Regions from separate parts of the Marinobacter sp. JSM 1782161 genome, predicted to be linked through region 1. Evidence: predicted binding sites of a transcription regulator. Region 1 holds the regulator's gene; each other region holds the start of a gene.
What was found. The regulator sigma-54, encoded in region 1, starts transcription at its own class of promoters, with help from an activator protein. The targets are predictions, from matches to a motif close to ANTGGCATNNANNTTGCTNT.

Region 1 (7,607 bases):
ATACATCGCTTATACCGTCGTACTTTACCACGCAGCACGTTAAGGATTGCCCGGACTATGACGACTTCTTTCATCGACTCAGCGCGCCGGGCGATCGCCATCGAGCGAGAGGCGATCGACGCGCTGTCCGAGCGCATTGATCCGACATTTGAACACGCCTGCAAGCTGGTCATGCAATGCCATGGCCGGGTCGTGGTCACCGGCATGGGCAAGTCCGGGCACATCGGCAAGAAGATCGCCGCCACCCTGGCCAGTACCGGCACGCCCTCTTTCTTCGTTCATCCTGGCGAGGCCAGCCACGGCGACCTGGGGATGATCACCGGTGACGACGTGGTCCTGGCCATTTCCAACTCCGGCAAGACCGCCGAGGTGCTGACCATACTGCCGCTCATCAAGCGGATGGGCGCACCGTTGATCAGCATGACCGGCGACCCGGAATCCGTACTCGCCAAGGAGGCGGCGGCCAATCTGGACGTCAGCGTCCCCCGCGAAGCCTGCCCCCTGGGACTGGCCCCGACCAGCAGCACCACCGCCACCCTGGTCATGGGTGACGCCCTCGCCGTGGCCTTGCTGGAAGTCCGCGGCTTCAGCGCCGAAGACTTCGCCTTCTCGCACCCGGGTGGCAGCCTGGGTCGCCGCCTGCTGTTGCGGGTAGCGGACATCATGCATACCGGTGACCGGGTGCCCCGCGTCAAACCCGATACCCTGCTCAGCGGCGCCCTGCTGGAAATGTCGCAGAAAGGCCTGGGCATGACGACGGTAATCGACGACTCGGGCACCATGATCGGCGTGTTCACCGACGGCGACCTGCGCCGTGCCCTGGACCGCAACGTGGACATTCACGGCACGCCGATCCGCGACGTGATGACCGTCGGCGGCAAACGCATCCGTGACGACCAGTTGGCCGCGGAAGCACTTAACGTCATGGACGAGGTCAAGATCACCGCCCTGCCGGTGGTGGATCGCCACGGCAGCCTGATTGGCGCCATCAACATGCACGACCTGTTACGCGCAGGCGTCCTGTGACACCCCCATCCCGACACGATTGCGCCGACCGAGGAAGGCCCATGGAAAGACCGCTGCCCGATGACCTGATGACCAAAGCCGCCCGAATTCGCCTGCTGGCGCTCGACGTTGACGGCGTGCTGACCGACGGCCGACTCTACTTCACCGCCCAGGGCGACGAGCTCAAGGCTTTCTGCACGCTCGATGGCCACGGCATCAAGCAACTGCGGCGCGCCGGCATCGACGTCGCGATCATCACCGGGCGTAACTCCCCGCTGACCGCCCGCCGCGCCCGCGACCTGGGCGTTGAACATCTGCAACAGGGGCGCGAGGACAAGGAAGCAGCGCTGAAGGAGCTACTTGAGGAACTCGCCATCTCCGCCAGCGAGGCCGCCTATATCGGCGATGATCTGCCCGACCTGGGCGCCATCATGCACGCCGGTCTGGGCATTGCCGTCCCCAACGGCCACTGGTATGTCCGCGAACAGGCCGATTACTGCACTGAAACCGGTGGCGGCGAAGGTGCCGTGCGTGAAATCTGCGACCTGATCCTGCAGGCCCAGAACAAACTGGCGGAAATGCACCAGACCTACCACGCCGACGGACACTGATCATGCTCAGCCGCCTTAACCAGATCCGCCTGCGCTACGTCGCCATCGCCGTACTGGCCGCCGTGCTGATCGATCTGCTCTGGCAAAGCGACGAAAAATCCCCGGACAACACCGCCGAGCAGCTGCGCGGACCGGACGAGCCCGACAGTTTCGTGGTGAACGGCGCTTACCAGGCCTACGACGAGGAAGGCCATGTCAGCGTTACCATCACCAGCCCGCGCATCGAACAGTTCGACGAGCAGAATCGAGCCCACATGCAGGAGCCGCGCGCCACGCTGATCGATGCCGAGTCAGGCATCCCCTGGAAGGTGTCAGCCGAGGAAGGCAACTACCGCCTGGAGCGCGACGTCATCGACCTGACCGGCAACGTGGTCATCAGCCGGATCCTGGAATCCGGCAAGCAAGGCAAGCTGGAAACCCCCCATCTTACGCTGGATAACGATAAACGCATTGTGCACACTGACGCCCCGGTGATCCTGACCGACGCCCGGGGCGTGACCCGCGCCACGGGCATGAAAGCCTGGATCGACAAACGGATCGTCAAACTGCAATCACAGGTGGAAGGACAGTATGAGTTGCCATCAGCGCAGTAAACGCGCGCCCCTGCGCCGCCTTCTGGGCGCCGCGCTCCTGGCGCTGGCCGCAAACGCCCAGGCTTTTGACCTGAATTCGGACAGCCCGATCAAGGTATCGGCGGACAATGCCCGACTCGACGACGCCAAGGGTACGGCGGTCTACACCGGCGGTGTGGTCGTGCGCCAGGACGCCACCGAGCTGACCGCGGACCGGGTCGTCCTCTACCGCAGCCAGGGCGCGCTGAACCGCATCGAAGCCTACGGCAAGCCGGCGCACTACATACAGCCGCAACAGGGCGAAACACCGAAAACCGACGCCGAAGCACTGACCATCATCTACGCCGCCGGCGAGAACCGGCTGACCTTTGAGGAAAAAGCCGTCATCCGCCAGAACGGCAACGTCTTCAAGGGCGAACGCATCGACTACGACACGGCCAGGCGCGTCGTCACCGCCGGCGGTGGCAGCAAGTCCGATGGTGGCGATGGACGCGTGGAAATGGTTATCCAGCCACGCCAGGGCAGCGGAACCTCGGAGGCCGGTAACTGATGGCCATACTGCGTGCGAGCAATCTGGCGAAGAGCTACAAGCAGATTAAAGTGGTCAAAGACGTCTCACTGGAAATCCGCAGCGGGGAAATCGTCGGCCTGCTGGGCCCCAACGGCGCCGGCAAGACCACCTGTTTCTACATGATCGTGGGCCTGGTCAAGGCGGACAACGGCCGGGTCAGCATCGATGAGAAAGACATCACACCCCTGCCCATGCACGGCCGGGCCCGTTCCGGCATCGGCTATCTGCCCCAGGAAGCCTCGGTGTTCCGCAAGCTCAGTGTGCGCGACAACATCATGGCGATTCTGGAAACGCGCAAGGGCCTGTCCCGGGCGGAGCGTGATGAAAGGCTGGAAAACCTGCTGGAAGAGTTTCACATCACGCATATCCGGGACAGCCTGGGCATGGCGCTGTCGGGCGGGGAACGCCGGCGCGTGGAGATCGCCCGGGCGCTGGCGATGGAGCCGGCCTTCATCCTGCTGGACGAGCCCTTTGCCGGCGTCGACCCGATCTCGGTAAGCGACATCAAGCAGATCATCCGCCATCTGCGCGACAAGGGCATCGGTGTGCTGATCACCGACCATAACGTGCGCGAAACCCTGGATATCTGCGAGAACGCCTACATCGTCAGCGGCGGCCATATTATCGCATCCGGACAGTCTGAGGAGATCCTGGCCAACCAGCAGGTCAAGGAAGTCTACCTGGGCAACGAATTCCATATGTGAGCCCGTCAATCGGGTATGGGTATCGCAGTGGGCGCCAAAACGCTAAACTCGAAACAGGGTCGGCAAACCTCTCGGGGCATATCCGCCGACCAAGACATTGTCATCGGGACACCCATAGCAGTAAACTTCGGCAAAGAATTTGCTTGGCAAGCCGGACCGACCTCTGACACGAGCGTTTTCAAGGTCCGGAGACATCCGGACAGGTCTTGCCCAGGCGCAATAACTCAGTCGATGGCCACAGGGTGACGGGACTAAATCAATGGTAATGAAAGCTTCGCTTCAGCTGAAGCTGGGTCAACAGCTCACCATGACACCCCAGTTGCAACAGGCAATCCGCCTGCTGCAACTTTCCACGCTGGACTTACAACAGGAAATCCAGCAAGCGCTCGAATCCAACCCCATGCTGGAAACCTCGGAAGAGGAAGACGGCGCCGCGGATAGTGAGAGCGACGGCGAGGACGCGTCCGCTGACGGCAAGGGCGAGGACAGCAACGACACCGCACAGGACGACGATAGCTGGGACGAGCCGGCCGAACCCGACTGGAACACCGAGACCAACCAGGAAATCCCCGATGACCTGCCGGTCGACACCGCCTGGGACGACATCTACCAGTCCGCCCCGGCACCGGCAGCACGCAGCGAAGAAGACGACGACACCGACTTCGAATCACGCAACTCCCCCGCCGAGACCCTGCAGGACCACCTGCTCTGGCAGCTCAACCTCACCCCCATGGGCGAGCGCGACCGCGCCATTGCTCACGCCCTGCTCGACTCGGTGGACCCGCGCGGCTACCTGATCTCGACACTGGAAGACATCCACGCCGGGCTGGTCGACGACAGCGAGGAAGATCCGCTGGAACTGGACGAGGTCGAGGCCGTACTGCGCCGCCTGCAACACTTCGACCCGCCGGGCGTGTTCGCACGGGACCTGCAGGAGTGCCTCCTGATCCAGCTCAACCAGCTGCCACCGGAGACGCCCTGGCTGCCCCAGGCACGCCTGGTGATCAGCCACTACATCAACCTGCTGGGTAATCGCGATTACGCCCAGTTGCTTCGCCGCAGCCGCCTCAGCGAAGAGCAGCTGAAGTGCGTGCTGGCGCTGATCCAGACGCTCAACCCGCGGCCGGGCGACTCTCTCGACCAGGCCGAGCCGGATTACGTGGTGCCGGATGTGGTGGTGTCCAAGCAGAAGGGCCGCTGGCGCGTCGAACTCAATCCCGAAATTGCCCCGCGCATCCGGGTCAATGCCGGCTACGCGGCGCTGATCCGCCGGGCCGACAACAGTGCCGACAACACCTACCTGCGCGATCAGTTGCAGGAGGCCAAATGGTTCATCAAGAGTCTGCAGAGTCGCAACGAGACCCTGCTGAAAGTCGCCACCCGGATCGTTGAACATCAGCAGGGATTTCTGGATCATGGCGAGGAAGCCATGAAGCCGTTGATCCTTTCGGACATTGCCCAGGCAGTGAGCATGCATGAATCGACCATTTCCCGGGTCACCACCCAGAAATACATGCATACGCCGCGCGGTATCTTCGAGCTGAAGTACTTTTTCTCCAGTCATGTGAGCACGAACGAGGGCGGTGAATGTTCCTCCACGGCAATTCGTGCCATGATCAAGAAACTGGTCGCCGCCGAAACCCCGAAGAAACCCCTCAGCGACAGCAAGATTGCAGCGCTGCTCGGGGACCAGGGCATCAAGGTGGCACGACGGACGGTCGCCAAGTATCGCGAGGCGATGCACATTCCGCCGTCCAACGAACGCAAGAGACTGGTCTGAGACGCAAGCGCCCAGGGCCAGCCAGAGTCGGTTTTCAAACGTCGCTGAGTGCGACGGGCTCAACGTCGGGAGCTTCTCTGCTCCCGGCCATATCGACAACAGGAGAAGCCTATGCAACTCAATATGTCAGGTCACCATGTCGAATTGACTCCCGCTCTGAAAGACTATGTCTCCGGCAAGTTTGAAAAACTCGAACGCCATTTCGACCACATCAGCAACTGTCAGGTGACCCTGTCCGTGGAGAAGCTGCGCCAGACGGCCGAAGCCACACTCCACGTCATTGGTGGTGAAATCCACGCAAAGGCTGAAAACGAAGATATGTACGCGGCCATTGACGGCCTGCTCGACAAACTTGATCGGCAGATCCTCAAGCACAAGGAAAAGACCGTTGATCGAATGCACGGTGCTGCCGGCCGCTAGCCGTTCCATCCAAGGGAAAGCATTCCATCCATGACGGAATCACCATTAACCATCCAGTCCATCCTGGTTCCCGAGCTCACCCTCTGTGGTGTGCCGGGAACCAGCAAGAAACGCATCCTTGAGTTGATCGCCGAGCACGTAGCCAAGCGCTACCCCGAGCTCGACGAGACCCAGACCTTCAATAACCTGGTGTCCCGGGAACGGCTGGGCAGCACCGGTATCGGTCAGGGCATTGCCATCCCCCACTGCCGTCTGGACGGCTGCAATCATGTGGTGGGTGCCCTGCTGACCCTGGAGGAAGGGGTTGCGTTCGACGCCATCGACAACCAGCCGGTGGATCTGCTGTTCGTGCTGATCGTCCCCAAGGAGGCGACCAGCGAGCACCTGGAACTGCTGAGCCAGCTGGCCGAGAAGTTCAACGAGCGCAGCTTCTGCGAACGCCTGCGTCAATGCCGGGACGCCGACGAGCTGTTCCGCGTCATGACGCAACCCGAGTAACCATTCGCCGATTCGACGAAGGCATTGCATGAAACTGATCATCGTCAGCGGTCGTTCCGGATCCGGCAAGAGTACGGCACTGCACGTGCTCGAGGACCTGGGCTTCTACTGTATCGACAACCTCCCCATCGGCCTGCTGTTCCCGTTGACCGAGGAAGCCAGCAATGCCTCGCCGGACAAGCTCCGCAATATTGCCGTGAGCATCGATGCCCGCAACCTGGCCGATGAGATTGCCAACTTCGACGAGATCCACGAGCGCCTCAAGGGCGCCAGCCTGAACGTCGAAATCATCTTCCTCGACGCCACCGACCAGGCCCTGCTGCAGCGTTTCCACGCCACACGCCGCAAGCACCCGCTGAGCAATGTCCGCACGTCGCTACGCGAGGCGATCAACCACGAGAAGGACTTGCTCGACCCCCTGGCGCAGTTGGCCGACCTGTACATCGATACCACCGAGCTGTCGATGTATGAGCTGCGCGACATGGTGCGTCAGCGCGTAGTGGGGCGACGCGACCAGGAACTGGCCCTGCTGTTTCAGTCGTTTGGCTTCAAGCACGGCGTACCCGTGGATTCCGACTACGTGTTCGACGTGCGCTGCCTGCCCAACCCCTACTGGGACGCCAGTCTGCGCGACTTCACCGGTGTCGATCCTCAGGTCCAGGCTTTCCTGGAGGGGCAGCCGGAAACCCGGGACATGCTGGACGATCTCAAGGAACTTCTGGAGAAGTGGTTACCGACTTTCCGGTCAAGCAACCGCAGCTACATGACCATTTCCATCGGCTGCACCGGCGGTCAGCATCGCTCGGTCTACATCTGCGACCAACTGGGGCGTTATTTCCGCGAGCAATACGGCAACGTGCAGATCCGCCACACGGAGATGCCGCACCTGCACACGGCGGCCAGTGACGACACGCCATGATCCGGGAGCCCATCACCATCATCAACAAGCTCGGTCTGCATGCCCGGGCCGCAGCCAAGCTGGTCAGCACCGCGTCGGAGTACGACAGCCAGGTGCTGATCGCCAAGGACGGCCGGGAGGTGGACGGTAAGAGCATCATGTCGGTGATGATGCTCGCGGCCAGCCGCGGCACCGATATCGAGCTGGTTCTCGACGGGCCCGACGAACAGGCGGCGCGCGACGCCCTGGTCGAGCTGATCAACGATTACTTTGGCGAAGGCGAGTAGATCCGACGCCGACACGCGCACTCGCCCAACCGCCCCACGGACGCGGGATTTACCTACACCAAGTTCTCACGTCTGCAACGTAAGTCCGCTATACTTAGGAACTTCTGAATAAGTCCTGGGGCGTCTCGGCGAGACCTTCCAGGACTTATCCAGAAGATCCTTATGGCAGCACCCGAGGCGATCCGGACAGCCCGCCCAGGCCCAAGATGGCCCGAGACTGTCCGCGCATGGCCTCGGCCCGGATTCATGGGACCTTCATGA
Region 2 (7,607 bases), on a different contig from region 1:
GAGCCCTGGTTGAGTTGCAGCAGGTTGCGAATGGGAATCTGGGTGTTGCCGACTTCCATGGAGATGGTCACCGGGATGTCGAGGATCACGTCGAGGTCCGGCGCCAGGCCGTCGCCCTGCTGGACGCCACCGTCCATGCCGAACTCCTCCATGGGCGCCGCCTTCACATCGCCGGCGGTCTCGGATTCGCCCTCGCCCGCCTCGGCCATGGCCGCTGCCCACTCATCGTCACGGCCACCGTCCTGGTCCTCGCCAGCATCGTCACCGGACTCGGACATGGCAGCCTCCCATTCGGCGGCGAGCTTCTCGTCTTCGCTCATCTCCTGCGGGTCTTTTTTCTGATCGTCGTCAGCCATGCCTGTTCACCTTCAATTGTTTCTTCACTTTGGGTCGTGCCGTGCGATCGGTCACGCGCAGTGCCAGGTTGCCGTCCCGGGTCCCGAGCTGGGCCTTATAGATGGGAATGCCGTTGGCCGTCACCGTCAGATCGTTTTCCAGCTCCACCGGAATCACGTCCCCGGCCTTGAGTTTGGCGATATCACGCAGGCTCAGCCGGCGCCGGCAAACGGTGGCGTTGACCGGCACGTTGACCGCCTTGATGTCTTCCTGCAGGGCATTTACCCAGCGTTCGTCGACTTCGTCGATGTCACTCTGGACGCCGGCATCCAGCACGTCGCGGATGGGCTCGATCATCGAGTACGGCAGCGCCATGTGCAGCTCGCCACCGCCGCCGTCCAGTTCGATGTGGAAGGTGCTGACCACCACCACTTCGCTGGGGCTGACAATGTTGGCCATGGCCGGATTGACCTCGGAACTGAGGTACTCGTAGTCGATCTTGAGCACGGCGTTCCAGGCTTCGCGCATGTCCTTGAACACCATGTCCAGCATCATCTGTACGATGCGGGTCTCGGTGGGGGTGAATTCACGCCCCTCGATCTTGGCGTGGCGCCCCTCCCCGCCGAAGAAATTATCCACCAGCTTGAACACCAGCTTTGCATCGAGGATGAACAGCCCGGTGCCACGCAGCGGCCGCATCTTGACCAGGTTGAGACTGGTGGGGACGTACAGCGTGTGTATGTACTCACCAAACTTCATGATCTGGACACCACCGGTGGAAACGTCGGCGTTGCGGCGCAGCAGGTTGAAGAGACTGATCCGGGTGTAGCGGGCAAAACGCTCGTTGATCATCTCCAGGGTGGGCATGCGCCCACGGACGATACGGTCCTGACTGGAGAGGTCGTAGGACTTGACCCCGGTGTCGTCCGTCTCGTCGTAGGTGTCGATGTCACCATCGTCAACGCCGTGCAGGAGCGCGTCGATTTCGTCTTGTGACAGTAAGTCCTGCATACCTTTAATCCGACCTCACGGGTTCGATCTGTCTGTTGTGATCAAACGGGCTGACGACTATTGCAGCACAAAATTCTCGAACAGGATCTGGTCAACCGGTTCGGCACCTTCCTGTTTCAGGACCTGATTGACGGTCTCCACCCCTTTCTGCAGCAACGCCTCCTTGCCCTCGGGCGTTTGCATCGCCTGGAAATCCTGGGCCCCGAACAGGGTCAGCAAACGGCTGCGAATCAGCGGCATGTGCGTTTGCGCGGCATCGAGTGCGGCCTGGTCGCGGCTCTGCAGGGCCACGAAAATCTGCATGTAGCGCTGTCGGCCCTCGCTGGCAAGCGTGACGATAAAGGGTTTGCTCATGGAATAGTAGTGGCTGGGCTCGAACACTTCGGCGGTTTCCGCCTCGCTATCGGCGTCCGCCTCGGCGCCGTCGTCACCCGATTTCAGGAACCAGAGGGTGCCGGCGACGGACAGGCCCACCGCCAGCAGGATCACCACAACCAGCAGGATGATCAGTTTCAGTTTGCCCTTGCCGCCCGGCTTTTCCGCATTTTCCGCCATAGATGTCCAACAGTCAGTTTATTGTCGTTTCGACCCGCTACCCGGAGGTTTGAGCAATAAGTGAGCCAACCTTTCCCGGAATGCCGCCAGATCATAAACAAAACAGAAGTTTAGCGTCTGGGTCGAAAGACATAAACCGTAGCCTGGTGGAACCACCGGCTAGGCGTACAGATCCACCTCGCCACGCCAACTCAGATCGAGGCTGCCGCCGGCCAGGGTCTGCTCGCCATCTTCCCCCTCAACACTGGACGCAAGCCCGGATCCACCGGATTCGCTTCCGCTGCCATCACCGGCCAGTTGCTGCTGTCCGCCCTGCTGGTCCGGTGTCTCCGCCGAGACCTCGAACCGGTCCAGGTTCAGCCCGTTCTCCTGCAGCATATCACGCAGGCGATGGCCGTTGAGTTCGAGCTGGTCACGAACCGCCGAATGGGTGGCGTGCACGGTGACATGGGCCTGGTCTTGCTGGACCTGGACGCGAACCTCCAGCGGGCCCAGGTCGGGCGGCGTGATGTGAATCTCGGCGGCGGACATGCGCTGGCTGGTCAACCACGCCAGTTTGCCGGCGACCTTCTCACCCCACTCGGCATGCTGCACCGGCAGCTCCACGCTGGTGGAATAGCTCTTCAGTCCGGCCATGGCGTCTCGCCCTTCCAGACCGCGCTGCAGGCTGGTGGCATTATTCTGCAGGTTGCCGGACTGGCTGTCCCCCTGCAGACCAGCCAGTTGACTGGAAAAATCAATCGCCTTGCCGTCGGCGGTCGCGGCCTTGCCCAGCAGGATGCCGGCCTGATCGCCCTTCGCCGTTGTGGTCAGGCCTTCCTTGAGCGCTCCCGCGTCAGAAGCTCCCTGGCCCGCCGCCAGCGCCTTGTCCAGAAGCTGGCTCAGCTTGGGGGTGCCCGGCTGGCCGCCGATGGCAGCCGAGCCCTGGACCGCCGTGGCGGCACTCGGCGCGCCCTTCAGGGCCGTGGCATCGGTGGGCGTACTGAACAGGAAGGGCAGACTGGCCTTGTCGGTGATTTCGGTATCGTCGCCGCTCTCCTGCCGGCTTCCGTCACTCACCTGTTCGGCCGTCCGGGTCTTGTCGGAATCGGCATCACGCCCACGGTCGGAACGATCCGCGGTCTGCGCCTCATCGTCGCGGGCTTTATCGGCCCTGTCGCTGCGTTCGGCGCTGCGGCGGTCTTCAGCTCGAGCGTCTTCAGCGCGTGACTTCTCGGTTTGGCGTTCCGCCTGCTGGTCAGCGCGCTGGCGATCCTCCGCACGCTGGTCCGACAGCCGCCGTTCCTCCGCCTGTTTTTCCTCCAGGCGCTGATCGGCGCGGCGCTGGTCCTCAGCCCGCTGTTCGGCACGTTGCTGCCGCTGCTCGCGGGCCTCTAGACGCGACTGCTCGCGCGCCGATACCTCGTCGAAGGCTTCGGAGGAGGACTCCGAAGCCGCATTATTCTTCACGCTTTCAGTCGAATTTCCGGACGTGGACGAAACGGGTGTCAACACCAATCCAGACATGGCAACCCCTTGCCGCTTTGGCACAAATCAAACGGTTTGGAGGAAGCTCAGCAACAAGGATGCCAATCGCCCAGGCGCCACCCCGGAAAGGACCTTCCTGGAAAGGGCGCCCCTGTAAAGCCCCCTCCTGGAAAGGACGGCCGGGCCCCGCTTGCGCCCGGGGCTCCCTGAATCAGCGGGCCAGCGTATTTTCCAGCAGACCGCGGACCACCGAGAATTCGTCCTCGATGTCGGTCAACACATCGGCCGCGGCATCCAGTCGTCCTTCCTTGCCGGCCATCTCCGCATCGCCACACAGGGCTCCCAGCCGGGGAGCGCCAATGTTGATGCAACTGCCCTTGAAGCTGTGCGCGGACTTGGTAAAGGCATCGGTATTGCGACTGCCCAGGGCCGAGCGCAGCGTGTCGAGGCGCTCGCGGGAGTCGTTCAGGTAGGTCGTTATCAGCACGTCGAACTCGCTTTCCATGACTTCGCGTAGCTCTGCAAGCGCTTCATCGTCCAGATGCGGCTTGTCGTTCATGATCGTCTCCTTGACTGCGACCGCCCGCCGCCAGGCTGGTTTCGCCTCCTGCCTGCGGCAGGGCCGGTGGACGTGCCGTCGCGCGGGCTCCAATTCGGGCATACCGTGCCCGGAAGCCTTGTGGATATCAACCTGTGATGTCAGTCATGGTCGTCCGGGTCAAAGGTCCAGCTGTAAATCGCTTCCACCTCGTTACCGCTGCCCCGGTGCGTCAGTGAGTCGCAGAGTTCCCGCAGCAGGGCCAACCCCCGGCCCGCATAGCCTTTCTGGTCGAGTGTCGACAGTTTTCCCTTATTATAGTTGAAGCCGTCGCCGCTATCCTGGCACACCACCGTCAACTGGCCGCCGTTACGGCCGATCCGATGGGATAACCGGAAACTGATGGCATCGTCCACCACGGTCTTCAGCCGACGGGCCCGCTCAGCGTAATAGCGGCCAAAACCTTCCGGCGAGCTCTTCCAGCTCGACGGCAACTGCAGCACGCCATGCTCCAACGCATTGGTGTAGAGCTCTGCCAGTATCGTGTACACCTCGCCACCGCGCCGCCTCAGGCCCGGCACTTCCATGCAGATGTGCAGCAACAGGGGCAACGGGTTGAACTGGGCCATGGTGTCCCCGCAGACCCGGTATTCGCAGGACCAGTTGGACGGGCCACTCAGGGCCGACTGGGTCACCCGCAGCGGCAATTCCTCCAGCAGGCTGGCCTCGATGACGTCCACCGATACCAGGGTCAGATCGTCCGGCGCGGCCTCGCTGCCGGTGAACTCGCCGATGGCGGATAACACCGTCTGCAACACCGGCGTCTCCAGAGGCGTCTGTTCCACCACCTGGCGCAGGCGATCCTCGCCGAACATCTCGCCGGCGCCGTTGGTCGACTCGGGCACGCCGTCGGTGGTGAAGAAGATGGTGTCGTCGACTTCCACCTTGAGCCGGCTGACCTCGGTGCTGAAGCGCTCGGCGGCCACCACCCCCAACGGCAGATGACTGGACGGCAGACGCTCCACCGTGCGCCCGCCCCGCAACAGGAAGCCGCAAGGCAGACCGCCGTTCCAGATGGTCAGGTTACCCAGGTGGGCATCCAGCTCGATGAACGCGGCGCAGCAGAACATGTCCGTGGGCAGGATGCGCCAGAGCTTCTGGTTGATTTCCCGCAGGATGTCACCGCAGGCAAAGCCCTTGCTGGTCATGCCGTAGAAGATCTCGGCCACGGGCATGGCGCCGATGGCCGCCGGCAGCCCATGCCCGGTGAAGTCGCCGATCAACACGTTCATGCCACCGGACGGCCGCGGACAGGCGAACAGGATGTCGCCGTTGAACACGGACATGGGCGACGCGTGGTAACGGATGTTGGGTGCGTCCAGGCAGCCGGTGTGGGCGACGTTGTCAAAAACCCGCCGGGCGATGTTCTGTTCCTTGATCAACTGCTCGTTGCGGGCGCGGATCAGGTCGCGTTGCTGGGTCAGAGTGTTGTGCATCACCCGCATACGGTTGAAGGCGTTGATCTTGGCTTCGATGATGATGCGGTTGTAGGGCTTGGACAGGAAATCGTCGCCGCCGGCTTCCAGGCAGCGCGCCAGGGCGTCGGCGTCGGACAGGGAGGTCAGGAAGATAATCGGCACCAGGGCCTCGCCGGCCAGGCTCTTGATGTGGCGGGTTGCCTCCATGCCATCCATGCGCGGCATCATGACGTCCAGCAGGACGATCTGAGGCTCGAAGGTGCGAAACGCCTCGACCGCTTCCATCCCGTCGGCGACCGTCATCACCTCATGCCCCAGGCGTCGCACCATGGTGCTGAGGATCATTCGGTCGGTTTCGCTGTCGTCCGCAATCAGGATCCGGAGCGACTGGCCTTCCATCGCCTTTTCAGCAACCGCCTTTTCCAATGGGGTCTGCCTCTGTTGCTGCATCCCGTGGACAGGCGCCCGGCCGGCGTTGCGCGGAGCGGGACGGTGTATGCATCGCCCGCGGACCGGCTTCGACCCGGCGCGGCCCCGGCACTAGTTGATGGAAAACAGCTGCTCGAAATTCGAGATGCTGAGAATGCGCCGCACGTCGCTGTTGCAGTTTTCGATTCGAACGCGACCGGCGTCGCCACCGGCGTAATCGCGCAAGAGGAGCAGCATGCCCAGGGCGGAACTGTCCAGGTAGGTGGTGTCGGACATGTCGATGACGTAGTCGCTGACGTCCTGGTCGCTGCGCTCGTAGGCGTCGCGAAAGCTCTGATGGGAGCTGAAGTCAAAGCGACCATCAATGCTGATCACCAGGGTGCGGCCATCATCGCTGCGCCGCGTATGTATTGCCATGCGGTGTCCTCCGTCCATTTTCAGCCAGCAGGTCTGTTTTCCCGGGTCGTTCCGTCACGCCGAGGGACAATGCCGCCGATCCGTTTTCCGGCCAGCGTTACATTCGTCCATTGTATTTTTTTGATGTTTCCACGGGATTGAGGATAGCCAAAACTCAGCGAATTGCATTCAGAATTTTTGACTGCCGCCGCGCCCAAGGCTGCTCAGAAGCGCCTGTGCGCGTGAATCCGGTTGGCCGCTTCGTCCGCCTGTTTCTGCTCGCGCAGGTCCCGGGCGCGCTGCTCCTCGGCCCGGCAGGCATCGATGTGCTTGGCCATGCCCTTCTTGCGCTCGTAGGCCTGGCGCCACTGTTCACGCGCCTGTTCGAAAACCTCCGCCGAACGGCGTGCCTGCTGCTCCTGCCCCTGGATGGCCTGGTCAAGCTGGCCAATGAACGCCTGCCAACCCTGTAACCGGGCCACCGAGACCGTGCCCTGCTGACCCTGGCGCATCTGCTCCCGGTAGTCGGCCTGGTAGCGTTTCAGCTCACCCAACTGGTGCTCCTGCTGCCGCCATTGCTCCCGCGCCCGGTTCATGGCCTCGAGGGCTTCGTCCTCGCGCCGTTGCTCGAGCGCCAGAACCACTTCCAGTCGCTGCGACTTCGGCTTCATGCGTCACCTTTTGCGGCGTCCGGCCTGGCCGGCCGGTCCGGCAGCACGTCCATCAGCCGTTCAACGCTGGCGTCGTAGGGCGCGCTCTCCTTCAGGCTCTGCTGCAGGAAACCGCGCATGGCGTCGATGCGTTCAATGGCGTAGTCGGTTTCCGGGTCGGAGCCCTTGACGTAGGCACCGACGCTGATCAGGTCCCGCGCCTGCTGGTATCGCGCGAAAACCTGCTTGAATTCCTGGGCCTTGCGGAAGTGCTCAGTGCTCGCCACCTGCGGCATCACCCGGCTGACGGAGGCTTCCACGTCGATAGCGGGGTAGTGCCCTTCTTCCGCCAGGCTGCGGGACAGGACGATGTGACCGTCGAGGATGGCCCGCGCCGAATCGGCGATGGGGTCCTGTTGATCATCGCCCTCGGTCAGGACGGTGTAGAACGCGGTGATGGAGCCGCCGCCGGGCTTACCGTTGCCCGTGCGCTCCACCAGCTGCGGCAGCTTGGCGAACACCGACGGCGGGTACCCCTTGGTCGCGGGCGGTTCCCCGACGGCCAGGGCGATTTCCCGCTGGGCCTGGGCGTAGCGGGTCAGGGAATCCATCAACAGCAACACGCGCTTGCCCTTGTCGCGGAAATACTCGGCGATGCGGGTGGTCAGCATGGCGGCGCGCAGGCGCATCAGCGGGGAATCGTCCGCGGGCGACGCGACGACCACCGAGCGGGCCAGGCCTTCCTCG
Region 3 (7,607 bases), on a different contig from region 1:
AGCGACGCACGTGGGCGATGGAATCGGCGATCTGCGCCAGCCCGGCCCGCACCGCCTGACGCGCGGGCAGGCCGGTGGGCGGGCGGTCCGGCGTCAGGAAGAAAATCGGCAGGGAAAACACCAGATACCACATCGCCACCAGCAGGAAGCTGGCGCGCACATGCTCCGCCTGGGCCGTGTCCAGGCCCAGCCAGGCACCTTCCGACTGGATAAAGGCGAACAGCACCACCACCAGACTGAGCACGCCGCCCGCGTAGCCCAGGCCCCAACCCCAGCCGGACCAGCGCCCCACGTGATCGGGCTCGGCCAACTCCGGCAACATGGCGTTATAGAAAATGAAGGCGAATTCCGCACCCAGGATGCCCAGCCCCACCCAGAAGGCCGCCTCCCAGAACTGGTCGGTTTGCGGCGTGATGAACCAGAGCATCCCGGTCGCCGTCACGCACACCAGGGTGAAGGTAATCAGCCAGGGCTTGAGGCGTCCGGACTGGTCGGCAATGGCACCCAGGATCGGCGCCAGGATGGCGATGGCTATCCCGCTGATACCGACGATCTGGCCCCAGGCTTCCGTTCCGGCGACGTCGTCCTGCACCACCGACTGGCTGAAATAACGGGCGAAGACAAAGGTGAGGATGATGGTAAAGAAGGCACTGTTGGCCCAGTCGTAAAAGGCCCACGCCCACAGGGCCCGGTTTCGGCCGTGACTCGGCTGACTGACGGCTGGCATCGCAACTCCCTGGCGGTGCGGTCTTGGAGAATAGCCTGTCGGAGACTAGCACCACCGCCCGATCGCGACCAGTGACCATCCGGTTAATGCCGGCAGTGGACTGGCCGTTTGCCACCGGTCCGCTAAATTTATTCTTGCGGTGGTAGGCCGGCTCCGCACGGCTTCGCAAACCCGGTTGTTTCCCGTAATCGGCAGCGTAACGTCTGCCAATGGCATCAGGAGACCTGCCATGACCAAACTGGCCGACATCGAAGGCATCGGCGCCCACTACGCCGAGAAACTGACCGCCGTGGGCATCGACTCCCAGCAAGGCCTGCTAAAGCAGTGCGGCGACCGCAAAAGCCGCCAGGACGCGGCGGCGCGCACCGGCATCAGCGAGAAGCTCATCCTCAAGTGGGTCAATCGCGCGGACCTGGCGCGCATCAAGGGGATCAGCACCCAGTACGCCGACCTGCTGGAAGTCGCCGGCGTGGACAGCGTACCCGAGCTGGGCCAACGTAAGCCGGACAACCTGCTGGCCCGCATGCAGGATGTGAACGACGAGCGCCAGCTGGTGCGCCAGGTGCCCTCATTGTCGCAGGTGGAGGATTGGGTCACCCAGGCCAAGGTGCTGCCCAAGGCGGTGCATCACTGACCCGCCGCCGATCCGCGTGTGTCGCGCCGGCTGATGTGTTCCAGGGTCTGGCTGCCGTCGTAGGCCAGGCAGCGGCCATAGGTGCCCCAGTCGGGCTCCTCGTTGGGGCTGTCGACGAAGGCGTCCCCCCGTGAGACGTTGGGCGGGTTATCGAAATCCTTGCAGTTGGCCGCCGAATCCACCGCCACCTGGTAGCCGAAGTGGTTGTGCTCGAAGCGGTTGTCGACGAACTCGTTGCCGCGACTGAAGCTGTCCTCCCAGCACAGCACCGGGTTGCGGTCGCGCACCGAGCAGGTCAGGAACACCCCGGCCAGATGGTTGTCGCGGATCAGGTTGCCGGCAAACCGGTTGTTCTCAGCATCCGCCAGATAGAGGCCGTGGGAGCCGTTGTTGGCGATCACGTTGTTGCTGATTTCGCTGCCTTCCAGATATTCCACGGTGATACCGGCGGCGACGTTGTCCTCGATCGTGTTGCCGTGAATCCGGGTGGGCCCGGCGCGGTTGAGGGAAATACCATCCCACTGGGCGCGGCTGACGTGGCTGCCCTCGATGGTGACGTCACGGCTGTGGTACTCGGTGAGCAGGCAGGCACTGCGGCAGTCCTGCACGTTCAGGTTGCGCAGCAGGATGCCTTCGCCCTGGCGCACCACCAGCGCGCTGTTGCTGAGATAGGGCAGGTCCGGCCGGAATTCGTTGGGCGTCTGGCCACCGCCTTCGATGCCCAGTTCTTCCACCGTGACGTTGCGGATCGGTTGTTGCGGCTGCTGGTGGTAGGCGTCTCCCAGAACCAGTACCGGGCTGGACACCCCCTCGGCCATTTGCAGCACCGAGTCGTTGAGGCCGCGACCACGCAGGGTCACGTTATCCCGGGTCAGGGTCACCATATCGGTGAGCTGGAAGGTGCCGTCCGTCAGGCACACGGTCTGCTGGGAGCCGTCGTCGGGCAGACCGTCGAAGGCCGCCTGCAGACTGTCACCGGCACGTACCAATCGGTCGCAGTCGCCTTCCGCGTGGGCACTGGACGCCAGTACCGCGGTCACCAGCAGGGTCGCCAGCAGCGGCTGGATGGTTCGAAGCCGAAAAGCTCGGACAGGATTTGCACGCACGGGGACTGTTCTCCTCCACCTCATGAATGGCGACAGGACATAAACCGAACACGATCAATTTGATACTGTGTCGGATTTGGTGGCGCTCCGCCATTAAGGAATGCTAAGGGAACGCTTGCCCGAACCTATCGCCGGAATAGGCGTAAACACCGGTCGTCACAACGAGGTTCGGCGTCATGGCCGTACCCGCACCACGATGGACGCTGATTAAGGAATAGACATGCTGCCGGATCTGGATGCCGACTGGGCCGGACTCACACCGCAACAGGCCATTGCCCTACAGAAGAAACTGGCGGTGGACGTGGTGACCGAAGATCGCCTGGGCCCGATCAGCACGGTCGCTGGCATCGATGTGGGTTTCGAGGACCAGGGCCGCACCGCCCGGGCCGCCGTGGTGGTGCTGGACCGATGCACCCTGGCGCCGCTCGACTACGCCCTGGCGCGACTGCCCACCCGTTTCCCCTATGTGCCGGGGCTGCTGTCGTTCCGTGAGTGTCCGGTGATCCTCAAGGCGCTCGAACAGCTGTCGCAGTGGCCGGACCTGCTGCTGTGCGATGGCCAGGGCATCGCCCATCCGCGACGCCTGGGCATCGCCAGTCACCTGGGCCTGCTGCTGGACCGCCCCGCCATTGGCGTGGGCAAGAGCCGCCTGCTGGGCACACACGACCCGGTACCCGACACACGCGGCGCCTGGGTACCGCTGGTGGACAAAGGTGACACCATCGGCGCGGTCCTGCGCACCCGCCAGGGCGTGAATCCCCTGTTCGTCTCCCCCGGCCACCGCATTTCCCTGGAAACGTCCATCGACATGGTGATGGCCTGCCTGACCCGCTACCGCCTGCCGGAAACCACGCGCTGGGCCGACGGCCTGGCTTCCAACCGCAGCCCGCGCTGGCGTCTCGCCCTGGAAGCCCTGGAGCGTCCCGGCGCCCGCACCTGATCCGCCCGGCCATGGTGCAATTTCTGAGCAGTTGACCTAGAAACGCCCGCCGCGTCACTCGCCCCAACCCCCAACAAACAGCCAACTACCTGATAGATAAGCATTTAAAATAATGGCACGGGCTATGCTTTATCTCTGGTGACGATTACGCGTACTGATTTCGGCTCAGTACCTCACAGTTTTGCTACAGATGACAGACGATCTGCAGGCATTGGCGCCTGTCCCCGACAACCGGGGGCGGGCGCTTTTTTTTGCCCAAAAGAAAAGACGACATAGGAGAGACGCATGGCGAGCCGTATCCTGACTGCAACCTTTGCCGCGGCACTGGGACTGGGCTCCAGCCTGGCCGCCCACGGCCAAGAGCTGGCCCCCCCGGAAAAACCCGACCTGAAGCTGGGCTTCATCAAGCTGACCGACATGGCGCCGCTGGCGGTAGCGTGGGAGAACGGCTACTTCATGGACGAAGGCCTGTTCGTGGAGCTGGAGGCCCAGGCCAACTGGAAAGTCCTGCTGGACCGGGTCATCACCGGTGAGCTGGACGGTGCCCACATGCTGGCCGGCCAGCCACTGGGCGCGACCATCGGCTACGGCACCCAGGCCAACATCGTCACCGCCTTCAGCATGGACCTGAACGGCAACGGCATCACCGTTTCCAACGATGTCTGGGAGAAGATGAAAGCCAACATCCCGGACAACGGCAACGGCCAGCCGCAGCACCCGATCAGCGCCAGCGCCCTGAAACCGGTAGTCGAAGCGCAGCATGAGACCGGTGAGCCGTTCAAGATGGGCATGGTGTTCCCGGTCTCCACCCACAACTACGAGCTGCGCTACTGGCTGGCCGCCGGCGGCCTGAATCCGGGCTACTACGCGCCCCATAAAGGCGACACCAGCGGCACCCTGCAGGCGGACGTGCAGTTGTCTGTCACCCCGCCGCCGCAGATGCCCTCCACCCTGGAAGCGGGCACCATCCAGGGCTACTGCGTGGGCGAACCCTGGAACCAGCAAGCCGTGTTCAAGGGCATCGGTGTGCCGGTGATCACGGACTACGAGATCTGGCCCAACAACCCGGAGAAAGTGTTCGGCGTCACCGAACAGTGGGCCGAAGAGAACCCCAACACCCACCTGCACCTGCTGCGCGCCCTGATCCGCGCCGCCTACTGGCTGGACGAGAACAACAACGCCAACCGCGAGGAAGCGGTGAAGATGCTGGCCCGTCCCAACTACGTGGGCGCCGACGAGGAAGTGATCGCCAACTCCATGACCGGCACCTTCGAGTATGAAAAAGGCGACGTGCGGGACGTGCCCGACTTCAACGTCTTCTTCCGCTACTACGCCACCTACCCGTACCCGTCCGACGCCATCTGGTACCTGTCGCAGATGCGCCGCTGGGGCCAGATCGCCGAGCCCAAGCCGGATGACTGGTACATGGACATCGCCAAAAAGGTCTACCGCGCGGATATCTACGAGAAAGCCGCCCAGTCGCTGATCGCCGACGGCACGCTTCCTGCCAGCGCTTTCCCCGACATGGACGCGGAAAACTTCACCCGCCCCGACCAGGGCGAGCTGATCGACGGCGTGGCCTTCGACCCGAAAAAGCCCAACGCCTACATCGACAGCTTCGAGATCGGCCTGAAAGGTAACGAGACCCTGTAACCGGGTCCCTGGAGAACCGCTATGAGCACGCTCACCACCTCCAATCCACTGCTGCAGCTGATCCGCCGCCGCTACCCGAACGTGACCGGCCGCGCCCTGCTGCAATCCGTGACCCTGCCGGTGCTGGGCATTGCCCTGTTCCTGATCGCCTGGCAGCTGGTCGCCCCGCAGATCAACACCTCGCTGGGTAACTTCCCCACCCCGGCCAACGTCTGGGAACAGGCGGGGCAGCTCTGGCAGGAACACCAGAACGAGCAGGACCGGGCGGACAAATTCATCGAGATGCAGGAGAAGCGCAACGCCCGCATACTGGCCGACAATCCGGACGCGGAAACCAAAATCCGCCCCTATCCCGGCGCGCCCACATTCTTCGACCAGATCGGCACCAGCCTGGTGACGGTGCTGGCCGGCTTCGCCCTGGCCACGCTGATCGCCGTGCCACTGGGGGTACTGATCGGGCTGAACCGCTACTTCGCGGCGGCGGCCAACCCGATCATTCAGATCTTCAAGCCGGTCTCTCCCCTGGCCTGGCTGCCGCTGGTGACCATGGTGGTCTCGGCCACCTACGTCAGCGACGACCCGATGTTCGAGAAGGCGTTCATTACCTCCATGATCACCGTCACCCTGTGCAGCCTCTGGCCCACGCTGATCAACACCGCCACCGGCGTGGCGCAGGTCAACCCGGACCTGGTCAACGTGTCGCGGGTGCTGCGCCTGCCGTTCTGGACCCACGCCCGCAAGGTGGTGCTGCCGGCGGCGGTGCCGATGATCTTCACCGGCCTGCGGGTGTCCCTGGGCATCGCCTGGATGGTGCTGATCGCCGCCGAGATGCTGGCCCAGAACCCGGGCCTCGGCAAGTTCGTCTGGGACGAGTTCCAGAACGGCAGCAGCGATTCATTGAGCCGCATCATGGTGGCGGTCCTGGCCATCGGCGTGATCGGCTACGGCCTGGACCGGATCATGCTGTTGATCCAGCGCAAAGTGGCCTGGGACGAGTAAGCCGCCGGGGATGAACAGAACCGTCGCCCGGTACGAAAAACGCGCACAGGCGCGAGGAGACAGATCATGAGCAAGGCACATCTTGAACTCACCGGCGTCAGCATGAGCTTCGATACCCCGCAGGGGCCGTTCCAGGCGCTGGACACCGTCAACCTGAAAATCCGCAAGGGCGAGTTCGTCTCGCTGATCGGCCACTCCGGCTGCGGCAAGTCGACGGTACTCAACATCGTCGCCGGCCTGCTGCAAGCCAGCCAGGGCGGCTGCGTGCTGGACGGCCACGAGGTCAACACGCCAGGCCCCGAGCGCGCGGTGGTGTTCCAGCACCACGCCCTGATGCCCTGGCTGACGGTGTACGAAAACGTGGAACTGGCGGTGCGACAGGTGTTCCGCAAGACCATGAACAAGGCCGAACGCCACGACTGGATCGTCCACAACCTGCAACTGGTCAATATGGCCCACGCGGCCGACAAGCGCCCCGGCGAGATCTCCGGCGGCATGGCCCAGCGGGTGGGCATCGCCCGGGCGCTGTCCATGCGCCCCAGCGTGCTGCTGATGGACGAACCCTTCGGCGCCCTCGACGCCCTCACCCGGGCGCACCTGCAGGACGCGCTGATGGAGATCCAGCAGGACCTCAACAGCACAGTGATCATGATCACCCACGACGTGGACGAAGCGGTGCTGCTGTCGGACCGCATCGTCATGATGACCAACGGCCCCGCCGCGACCATCGGCGAGGAGCTGGCCATCGACCTGCCGCGCCCGCGCAACCGGGTCACCCTGGCGGACGATCCACAATACGTGCACTACCGCCAGGCGGTGCTGCGCTTCCTCTACGAGAAGCAGCGCTTCCCGGGCAAGGGTGGGGCGACGGAAACACCGACGGCAGACGCTGTAGAGCCCGCCGAAGATAAGACGGCGGAGACAAAGGGCGGGGAAACCGCCCGCGCACCGGAAAAAGCCGCCGTCGTCACCGAGCCGAACTGATCGCTTTTAGTGCAGTTTTGGCCCCTCACGAACCAGCGCTGGGCAAAACCATCGGAGCGGATATTTTCCGAAAACCTCTAATTATTTGTTTTTGTTAGCAATACCAGCCTGGCACGCTTATCGCTTGATAGAAAACAGGACGACTTGCCCGATCAGGGATTGATCGGACCATCAAACATCGTTGTTGGCACTGACGCCGGACCATCGCGCCTCGCAAGGGGACGATGCTCCGGCTTTTTTTGTTGGGCCGCTGGCCGGCCCGGGGACAGGAACGCATGACCGATCGCAGACTCGTCATCATCGGACACGGTATGGTCGCCCAGCGGCTGCTGGAGCGACTGATGGCCCGCGACGCGCATCCGTATACGCAGATCGACGTGCTCAGCGCCGAAGCGGTGCCGGCCTACAACCGGGTGCTGCTGTCCTCGGTCCTGGCCGGCGACGCCAATCTGGACGGCATTACCCTGCAGCCGCTGGACTGGTTCGCCCGCCACAGCATCCACCTGCACGCGGACACCCCGGTCACCGCCATCGACACCGACCGCCAGACCGTCACCAGCCGCG
Region 4 (7,607 bases), on a different contig from region 1:
GGATACCACGAGGTGACAGGCCGCAGGCGATCTCCAGCACCTGGCCGATGCCACGGTGCTCGATGGCGTCGTGAATCAACTGGTCAATGATCAGGTGGCGTTGCAGCAGGAACGTGCGGATGTTGCCGCCGGTGACCAGGCGGCTCAGGCCCTCGAAGGGCGTCATGAGGTTGTACAGGGTATGGCCGGCGGGCGGGGTGAGCCCGTCTTCCGAGAGGCCGTTGTGCTGCCAGACGGCGCCGGTGTAGAGGGCGGTGAAACTGATGCCGGAACTGTCGAGCGGGCGTGTCATGGTCGCTCCTTGGTTATCAGGGCTGATCCCCTGAAAACCGCGCGCCGCCGGCTGGCGGCGCGCTGCTCAAGGGCCCGCTTATTCTGCCGCCGGAGTATCGCCCTTGGATGCGGCCGAGGCGCCCCAGGCCGCCTGGCTGCCGGGCAATGCCAGGTTCAGGCCGATGGCGACCAGACCGCACAGGGCGATGCCCTCGATGTGGCCCAGGGCCATGCCGCCAATGCCGAACACCAGCGTCACGCCGACGATGACCAGATTGCGGGCTTCGGCCAGATCCACCTGGTGACGGATCAGGGTGTTCAGCCCCACCACGGCGATGGAGCCGAACAGCAGGCACAGGATGCCGCCCATCACTGGCACCGGGATGGTCTGCAGGGCGGCGCCGAACTTGCCGATGAAGGCCAGGACCACAGCGACGATGGCCGCCCAGATCATCACCCGCGGGTTGAAGTTGCGGGTCAGCATGACCGCGCCGGTCACCTCGGAATAGGTGGTGTTGGGCGGGCCGCCGAGGAAAGCCGCGGTGCTGGTGGCGACACCGTCACCCAGCAGAGTGCGGTGCAGGCCCGGCTTGTTCAGGTAGTCCTTGCGGGTCACCGTGCCGATGGCCAGGATGTCGCCGATGTGCTCGATGGCCGGGGCGATGGCCACCGGGATCATGAACAGGATGGCGCCCCAGCTGAATTCCGGTGTGACGAAGTTCGGCAGCCCAAACCAGGCCGCTTCACGTATCGGCGTCAGGTCGACGATGCCGACGATCGCCGACAGCACGTAGCCGACCAGTACGCCGAACAGGATCGGGATCAGCCGGAACATGCCGCGGCCAAAGACCGAGAACAGGATGGTGGTGACCAGCGAAATCATGGCGATCCAGATGGCGGTGTCGTAGGGCACCAGCTGGGCGCTGCCGTCGCCGGCCTTGCCCATGGCCATGTTGACCGCGGTCGGCGCCAGGCCCAGACCAATCACCATGATCACCGGGCCGATCACCACGGGCGGCAGCAGGCGGTTGAGGAAACCGGTGCCGCGCAGTTTCACCACGCCACTGAGGAGCATGTAAAGGAGGCCGGCGGCGACCAGGCCGCCCAGGGTTTCCTCCATGCCGAACTTGGCCTTGGCGGACAGGATCGGGGCAATGAAGGCAAAGGAAGAGGCCAGGAAGATCGGGATCTGGCCGCCGGTGATGATCTGGAACATCAGCGTGCCCACGCCCGCCGTGAAGAGCGCGACGTTCGGATCCATGCCCGTGATCAGGGGCATCAGTACCAGTGCGCCGAAGGCGACCAGCAACATCTGTGCGCCGGCGACGGCCTGGCGCCATACCGGTTCGTTCGGGGTAGCTGGCATGCTCAGTTATCCTTTTGCTTGGTGCCGAAGATCTTGTCGCCGGCATCGCCCAGGCCAGGCAGGATGTAGCCTTTCTCGTTGAGGCGATCGTCGATCGAGGCGGTGTAGATGGACACGTCCGGATGGGCCTCCAGCACTTTCTCGATGCCTTCCGGCGCGGCCACCAGAACCAGGGCTCGAATCTCGGTGCTGCCCGCTTTCTTGAGCAGTTCGATGGTGGAGATCAGCGAGCCGCCGGTCGCCAGCATGGGGTCGACGATCATCGCCAGACGCTGGTCCAGTTCGCCCACCAGCTTCTCCAGGTAGGTGCTCGCTTCCAGGGTTTCCTCGTCGCGGACCTGGCCGACCACGCTCACGCGGGCGCCGGGGATCAGGGTGAGGACGCCTTCGAGCATGCCCATTCCGGCACGCAGGATGGGGACGATCGTCACTTTCTTGCCGCTGAGGCGATCCACTTCGACCGGGCCGGCCCAGCCTTCGATGGTCTGTTTTTCCAGATGGAAATCCTGGGTGGCTTCGTAGGTCAGCAGGGCGGTGACCTCCTGTGCCAGCTCACGGAAGTTCTTGGTGCTGATGTCCGCCCGGCGCATGAGGCCGAGTTTATGGCGGATCAGGGGGTGCTTTACCTCAAGGACGGGCATGGCTCACCTTCTTTTCAGAATAGGAACATAAAATCTCACCAAGGATACCTCACTTGCCCGGTCCAGTCAGTCAGGGGTGCCCCGGATAAAGCTTCTTGCGGCGATTGGTATGGATATTGCGAAAACCCCTCCAGATGCGGTCGTGCCGTCAAAAAAACGACATCGCGGCACAGACAAACGTTGATCGAGCTGGAGAGTTTCGGGCTGTGGACAGAGCGCTGGTCCTGAATAACGTCAAATCCCTGACAAACGGCAATCTCGGGATCCCGATCCTGCTGATGGCGCTGCTGGGCATGATGATCCTGCCCATGCCGGTGTTCCTGCTGGACGTGCTGTTTACGTTCAACATCACCCTGTCCATCGTCATCCTGCTGGTGTGTGTCTACGCGCTGCGGCCGATGGAGTTCGCCGCTTTCCCGACGGTGCTGCTGGTGGCCACGCTGCTGCGCCTGGCGCTGAACGTGGCCTCGACCCGGATCGTCCTGCTCAACGGTCACGAAGGCGGCGACGCCGCCGGTAAGGTGATCGAATCGTTCGGCGCGGTGCTGATCGGTGGTAACTACGCCGTCGGTCTGGTGGTCTTCGCCATCCTGGTGATCATCAACTTCATGGTCGTGACCAAAGGTGCCGGCCGGGTTTCGGAAGTCAGCGCCCGCTTCACCCTGGATGCCATGCCCGGCAAGCAGATGGCGATCGACGCGGACCTCAACGCCGGCCTGATCAACCAGGACGAAGCCAAGGCCCGCCGCTCCGAGATTGCCCAGGAAGCCGACTTCTACGGCTCCATGGACGGTGCCAGCAAATTCGTGAAGGGCGATGCCATCGCCGGTCTGCTGATCCTGTTCATCAACATCGCCGGCGGCGTGGTCATCGGCATGCTGCAGCACGCCCTGTCCTTCGGCGATGCCATGCGCAGCTACGCGTTGCTGACCATCGGTGACGGTCTGGTCGCCCAGATCCCGTCGCTGCTGCTGTCCACCTCCGCCGCCATTATGGTGACGCGGGTGACCTCCAGCCAGGACATGGGCCAGCAGATCCTGTCGCAGATGTTCACCGCGCCGCGGGTGCTGGCGATTGCCGCCGCGATCCTGATCATCCTGGGCATCATCCCCGGCATGCCGCACGTGGCGTTTATCGGGCTGGGCCTGATTGCCGGTGCGGGTGCCTACTACATCTGGAAGCGCCAGCAGCAGGCGGTTGAGGAAGACGACAGCGTCTTCCCGGCGCGGGGTGGTGGCGTTCCTCGCACCGCGCAGCCGGCCGGTCCGCAGGGTGGTGAAGGCGGCGGTCAGGGGCAGGCGCTGCCGGGGCCGGCGGAATCCAAAGAGTTGGGTTGGGACGACGTCTCCACCGTCGACATCGTCGGCCTGGAAGTGGGCTACCGCCTGATTCCGCTGGTGGACAAGTCCCAGGGCGGGCAACTGCTGACCCGGATCAAGGGCGTGCGCAAGAAGCTGTCCCAGGATCTCGGTTTCCTGATGCCGTCGGTCCATATCCGCGACAACCTGGACCTGATGCCCAATGTGTACCGCATCACCCTGATGGGCGTGACCATCGCCGAGGCGGAGATTCATCCGGACCGGGAGCTGGCCATCGACCCGGGGCAGGTGTTCGGCAAGATCGAGGGCATTGAGGGCAAGGACCCGGCGTTCGGCCTGGATGCCAGCTGGATCGAGCCCGACAAGAAAGATCAGGCCCAGACACTCGGCTACACCGTCGTCGATGCCAGTACCGTGGTGGCCACCCACCTCAACCAGATCCTGCAGAAGCACGCCCACGAGCTGCTGGGGCACGAGGAGGTCCAGAAGTGGCTGGAACAGCTGGAGAAGGTCTCGCCCAAGCTGGCCGAGGAGTTGGTGCCCAACACCGTCTCCATCAGTCTGCTGCTGAAAGTCCTGCAGAGCCTGCTCCAGGAAGAGGTGCCGATCCGCGACATGCGCTCGATCGCCGAGGCCATCGTCAACGTCCAGCCCAAGACCCAGGACGCTCGCGTGCTGACCACGGCGGCCCGGCAATCGCTGCGGCGAATGATCGTCCAGAGCATCTGCGGCGGCGATCACGAAATCCCGGTGATCACCCTGGATCCGGAGTTGGAACAGATGTTGCTAAAGTCCATGCAGCAGAGTCAACAATCCGGCGGTCAGGACGATATCGGCCTGGTGCTCGAACCCAACATGGTCGAGCGACTGCAGCGTTCCCTGCGCGACGCCGCCCAGCGTCAGGAGATGATGGGCAAACCGGCGATCCTGCTGGTGTCCGGGCCGTTGAGGCCGGTCATGGCCCGTTTTGTCAGCTATGGCGTAGAGCGCTTGCACGTCCTGTCCTATCAGGAAGTGCCGGATAACAAACAGATCACGATTGTGGCATCGGTGGGCCAGCAGTAAGGCAAGGCCGGCCCGCAGAGCAGGGCGTCGCTGACGGCGGCGCCGACGGAGGAAAGTCATCATGAAGGTAAAACGGTTTTTTGCGCCAACCATGGCCGAAGCGCTGAAGATGGTTCGCCTGGAAATGGGCGAGGACGCGGTCATCCTGTCCAACCGACGGGTGGATGGCGGTGTCGAAATCGTGACGGCCCTTGATTATGACGAGAATCTGGCGCGCCAGCGTTTGGGCAATGCCGCGGTGGATGCCACCAACGGCGCGCGCCTGGCCGAAATGCAGGCGGAACAGCATCGCCGCCTGGAGGAAGAACTCGGCCGTTCCCGCGACCGCATTCGTGAAATCCGCGAAAAGCGCCAGCCGCGCGAGCCGGACGTATTCGCCGAGGTAGCGGAAAATGCCGAGCCCCAGAGCGAGGCGCCGGATACCACGCAGGCGGCTCTGGAAGCCATGCGTGCCGAAATTCATTCGCTGCGGGACATGGTCAACGAGCGTCGTGAGCGGACTCCAGGCAAAGCCCAGCCCGCGGAACCGGCCGTCGCCAGCCAGCAGCGTCTGGCGGAGCGCCTGGAGGAGTTTGGTCTGTCCAGCCAGCTGGCCGGGTCACTGGCCCGTAACCAGGGCCACTGCCGCCTTGAAGAAGGCTGGAAGAAGGCGCTGCGGACCCTCGCCGCGGGGGTTCGGACCCAGGATAAGGAGATTGTCGAGCAGGGCGGTATCGTCGCGTTGGTCGGCCCCACCGGCTCCGGCAAGACCACAACCATCGGCAAGATGGCGGCGCGCTATGTGCTTGAGCATGGTCCGGATTCCCTGGCGCTGGTCACCACCGACCGCTACCGGGTGGCGGCCCATGAGCAGCTGTTCGTCTTCGGCCGCATCCTCAATGTGCCGGTACGCGTGGTCGACGAGAGCCATTCCCTCGACCGGATTCTGGACGACCTGTCCGACAAGCGTCTGGTACTGATCGACACCGCGGGCCTGACCCACGCCGATCGCGGCCACCAGGAGCAGCTGGAAGAGCTGGCGTCGAGCGATCACCCGGTCAAGCCCTACCTCGTGCTGTCGGCCACCAGTCAGCCGCGGATCATGAAATCCACGTGGCATTGCTATAAGATGGCGAATCCTGCCGGGTGTATCATGACCAAGCTGGATGAAGCCCTGACGCTCGGCGAGGTACTCGGGTTCGCCATGGAAACCGGACTTCGGGTGGCCTACTACACCGATGGCCAGCGCATTCCCGAAGACATCCATCCCGCGCAGTCCGCACCGCTGGTCCGCCTGGGTGTGGAACGCCTGCGCCAGATGCGGGAGACGTCCATGGTCGCAGCGGGTGCCTGAATACGGGAAGGTTGCCGGAGCCGCCGATCGTTCTGGAGCCGTCCATACACAGAGCCGGTCGGAACCGGCCGAGAGAATCACAACCTGTCGTGAGAGACTGTACCCGGCATGAGTAGACCAAACCCGGTTCAGGTGATCGCCGTATCCGGCGGCAAAGGTGGCGTTGGCAAGAGCAACGTTTCGGTCAATCTGGCCATTGCCCTGGCTCAGATGGGGCGTCGTGTGGTGGTCCTGGACGCTGATCTGGGACTGGCCAACATCGACGTGCTGCTGGGCATCACCGCCCAGCACAACCTGTCCGACGTGCTGAACGGTCAGTGCGACCTGCGCGACGTCCTGGTGGACGGGCCGGGCGGCATCAAGATCGTTCCGGCGTCCTCCGGCACCCAGCGCATGACTCAACTGACGCCGATGGAACACGCCGGACTGATCAACGCGTTCAGTGAACTGGGGGACCAGATCGACGTGCTCATCGTGGACACCGCGGCTGGCATCTCCGAATCCGTGGTCAGCTTCCTGCGAGCGTCCCAGGAGCTGCTGCTGGTGGTCTGCGACGAGCCCACCTCCATCACTGACGCCTACGCCCTGATCAAGCTGATGAACCGTGATTACGGCACTAACCGTTTCCGCATCCTGGCCAACCAGGTACGCAACGACCAGGAAGGCAAGCACCTGTTCGGCAAGTTGACCCGGGTGACCGAGAGATTCCTGGATGTTGCACTACAATATGAGGGCATCGTCCCGTTCGACGAAGCGGTCAAGAAAGCGGTACAACGTCAGCGTGCAGTGCTCGAAGCCTATCCCCGCGCCAAGGCGTCGCTGGCCATCAAGGCCCTGGCCCAGAAAGTCGACAACTGGCCATTGCCGTCGTCGCCGCGGGGGCACCTGGAATTTTTCGTAGAGCGTCTGGTTGACGCCTGATGCAGTACGCCGGCCGACAGGGCAGGTGGTATGGCGGTCAAACGGGCTGTTTGGGTAATCCGGATTGATGACGTTGGCAAAAGGCCTTGGAATCTACCAACAAAGCAGTGAGCGGAGTGCGGCCCGGCAACTGGTCGAGGATCACGCGCCGCTGGTGAAGAAGATCGCGCTGCACATGATGGCGCGGCTGCCCGCCTCTGTGCAGTTGGAAGACCTGATGCAGGCCGGCATGATCGGCCTGCTGGAGGCCGCGCAAAAATACGAAGCCAATAAAGGCGCTTCCTTCGAAACCTACGCCGGTATCCGTATCCGTGGCGCGATCGTTGACGAGATCCGCCGGGGTGACTGGGTGCCGCGCTCCGTCCATCGCAACACCCGTCGCATCGCGCAGGCCATCAAGGCCGTCGAGGCCCGTACCGGCGAGGAAGCCAGGGATGCGGACGTCGCCGCCGAGCTGGAAATGACGCTCAACGAATACCACGCCTGCCTCGCCGATTCGAGCGGAGGACGACTTTTTAGTCTCGATGAGCTAAATGAATCCGGCGAGGTGCCGATAGACAATGAAGATGCGGTATCTGACGCCCCCTATGCGGAGTTGTCCGAAGCCGGTTTCCGGCACAGTCTGGCCCAGGCCATCGATGGGCTGCCGGAGCGCGAAAAGCTGGTCCTGAGTCTGTATTACCAGGAAG

Region 2: GQB00_RS13130 (flagellar basal body-associated FliL family protein) is a predicted target of sigma-54. The motif match lies at 1,953-1,972, and genes of this name have one in related genera.
Region 3: GQB00_RS18150 (CmpA/NrtA family ABC transporter substrate-binding protein) is a predicted target of sigma-54. The motif match lies at 3,519-3,538, and genes of this name have one in related genera.
Region 4: flhA (flagellar biosynthesis protein FlhA) is a predicted target of sigma-54. The motif match lies at 2,384-2,403, and genes of this name have one in related genera.

The regions. Positions count from the first base shown of each region.
Region 1 is NZ_WSSA01000002.1:1,174,209-1,181,815, forward strand. It holds gene GQB00_RS05160 (calcium/sodium antiporter) at 1-43, shown strand, start outside; gene GQB00_RS05165 (KpsF/GutQ family sugar-phosphate isomerase) at 46-1,026, shown strand; gene kdsC (3-deoxy-manno-octulosonate-8-phosphatase KdsC) at 1,068-1,616, shown strand; gene lptC (LPS export ABC transporter periplasmic protein LptC) at 1,619-2,209, shown strand; gene lptA (lipopolysaccharide transport periplasmic protein LptA) at 2,187-2,738, shown strand; gene lptB (LPS export ABC transporter ATP-binding protein) at 2,738-3,463, shown strand; gene GQB00_RS05190 (RNA polymerase factor sigma-54) at 3,729-5,243, shown strand; gene hpf (ribosome hibernation promoting factor) at 5,355-5,663, shown strand; gene ptsN (PTS IIA-like nitrogen regulatory protein PtsN) at 5,694-6,161, shown strand; gene rapZ (RNase adapter RapZ) at 6,190-7,080, shown strand; gene GQB00_RS05210 (HPr family phosphocarrier protein) at 7,077-7,346, shown strand; gene mgtE (magnesium transporter) at 7,604-7,607, shown strand, end outside.
Region 2 is NZ_WSSA01000003.1:88,301-95,907, forward strand. It holds gene fliN (flagellar motor switch protein FliN) at 1-356, opposite strand, end outside; gene fliM (flagellar motor switch protein FliM) at 349-1,347, opposite strand; gene GQB00_RS13130 (flagellar basal body-associated FliL family protein) at 1,405-1,902, opposite strand; gene GQB00_RS22090 (flagellar hook-length control protein FliK) at 2,062-3,351, opposite strand; gene GQB00_RS13140 (Hpt domain-containing protein) at 3,581-3,928, opposite strand; gene GQB00_RS13145 (SpoIIE family protein phosphatase) at 4,069-5,784, opposite strand; gene GQB00_RS13150 (STAS domain-containing protein) at 5,926-6,231, opposite strand; gene fliJ (flagellar export protein FliJ) at 6,435-6,881, opposite strand; gene fliI (flagellar protein export ATPase FliI) at 6,878-7,607, opposite strand, start outside.
Region 3 is NZ_WSSA01000004.1:372,672-380,278, reverse strand. It holds gene GQB00_RS18170 (MFS transporter) at 1-727, opposite strand, end outside; gene GQB00_RS18165 (DUF4332 domain-containing protein) at 957-1,361, shown strand; gene GQB00_RS18160 (right-handed parallel beta-helix repeat-containing protein) at 1,355-2,467, opposite strand; gene nfi (deoxyribonuclease V) at 2,691-3,407, shown strand; gene GQB00_RS18150 (CmpA/NrtA family ABC transporter substrate-binding protein) at 3,693-5,060, shown strand; gene GQB00_RS18145 (ABC transporter permease) at 5,082-6,059, shown strand; gene GQB00_RS18140 (ABC transporter ATP-binding protein) at 6,126-7,043, shown strand; gene GQB00_RS18135 (NAD(P)/FAD-dependent oxidoreductase) at 7,319-7,607, shown strand, end outside.
Region 4 is NZ_WSSA01000003.1:76,276-83,882, reverse strand. It holds gene GQB00_RS13090 (class I SAM-dependent methyltransferase) at 1-292, opposite strand, end outside; gene GQB00_RS13085 (uracil-xanthine permease family protein) at 371-1,639, opposite strand; gene upp (uracil phosphoribosyltransferase) at 1,642-2,280, opposite strand; gene flhA (flagellar biosynthesis protein FlhA) at 2,487-4,664, shown strand; gene flhF (flagellar biosynthesis protein FlhF) at 4,726-5,997, shown strand; gene GQB00_RS13065 (MinD/ParA family protein) at 6,106-6,918, shown strand; gene GQB00_RS13060 (RNA polymerase sigma factor FliA) at 6,986-7,607, shown strand, end outside.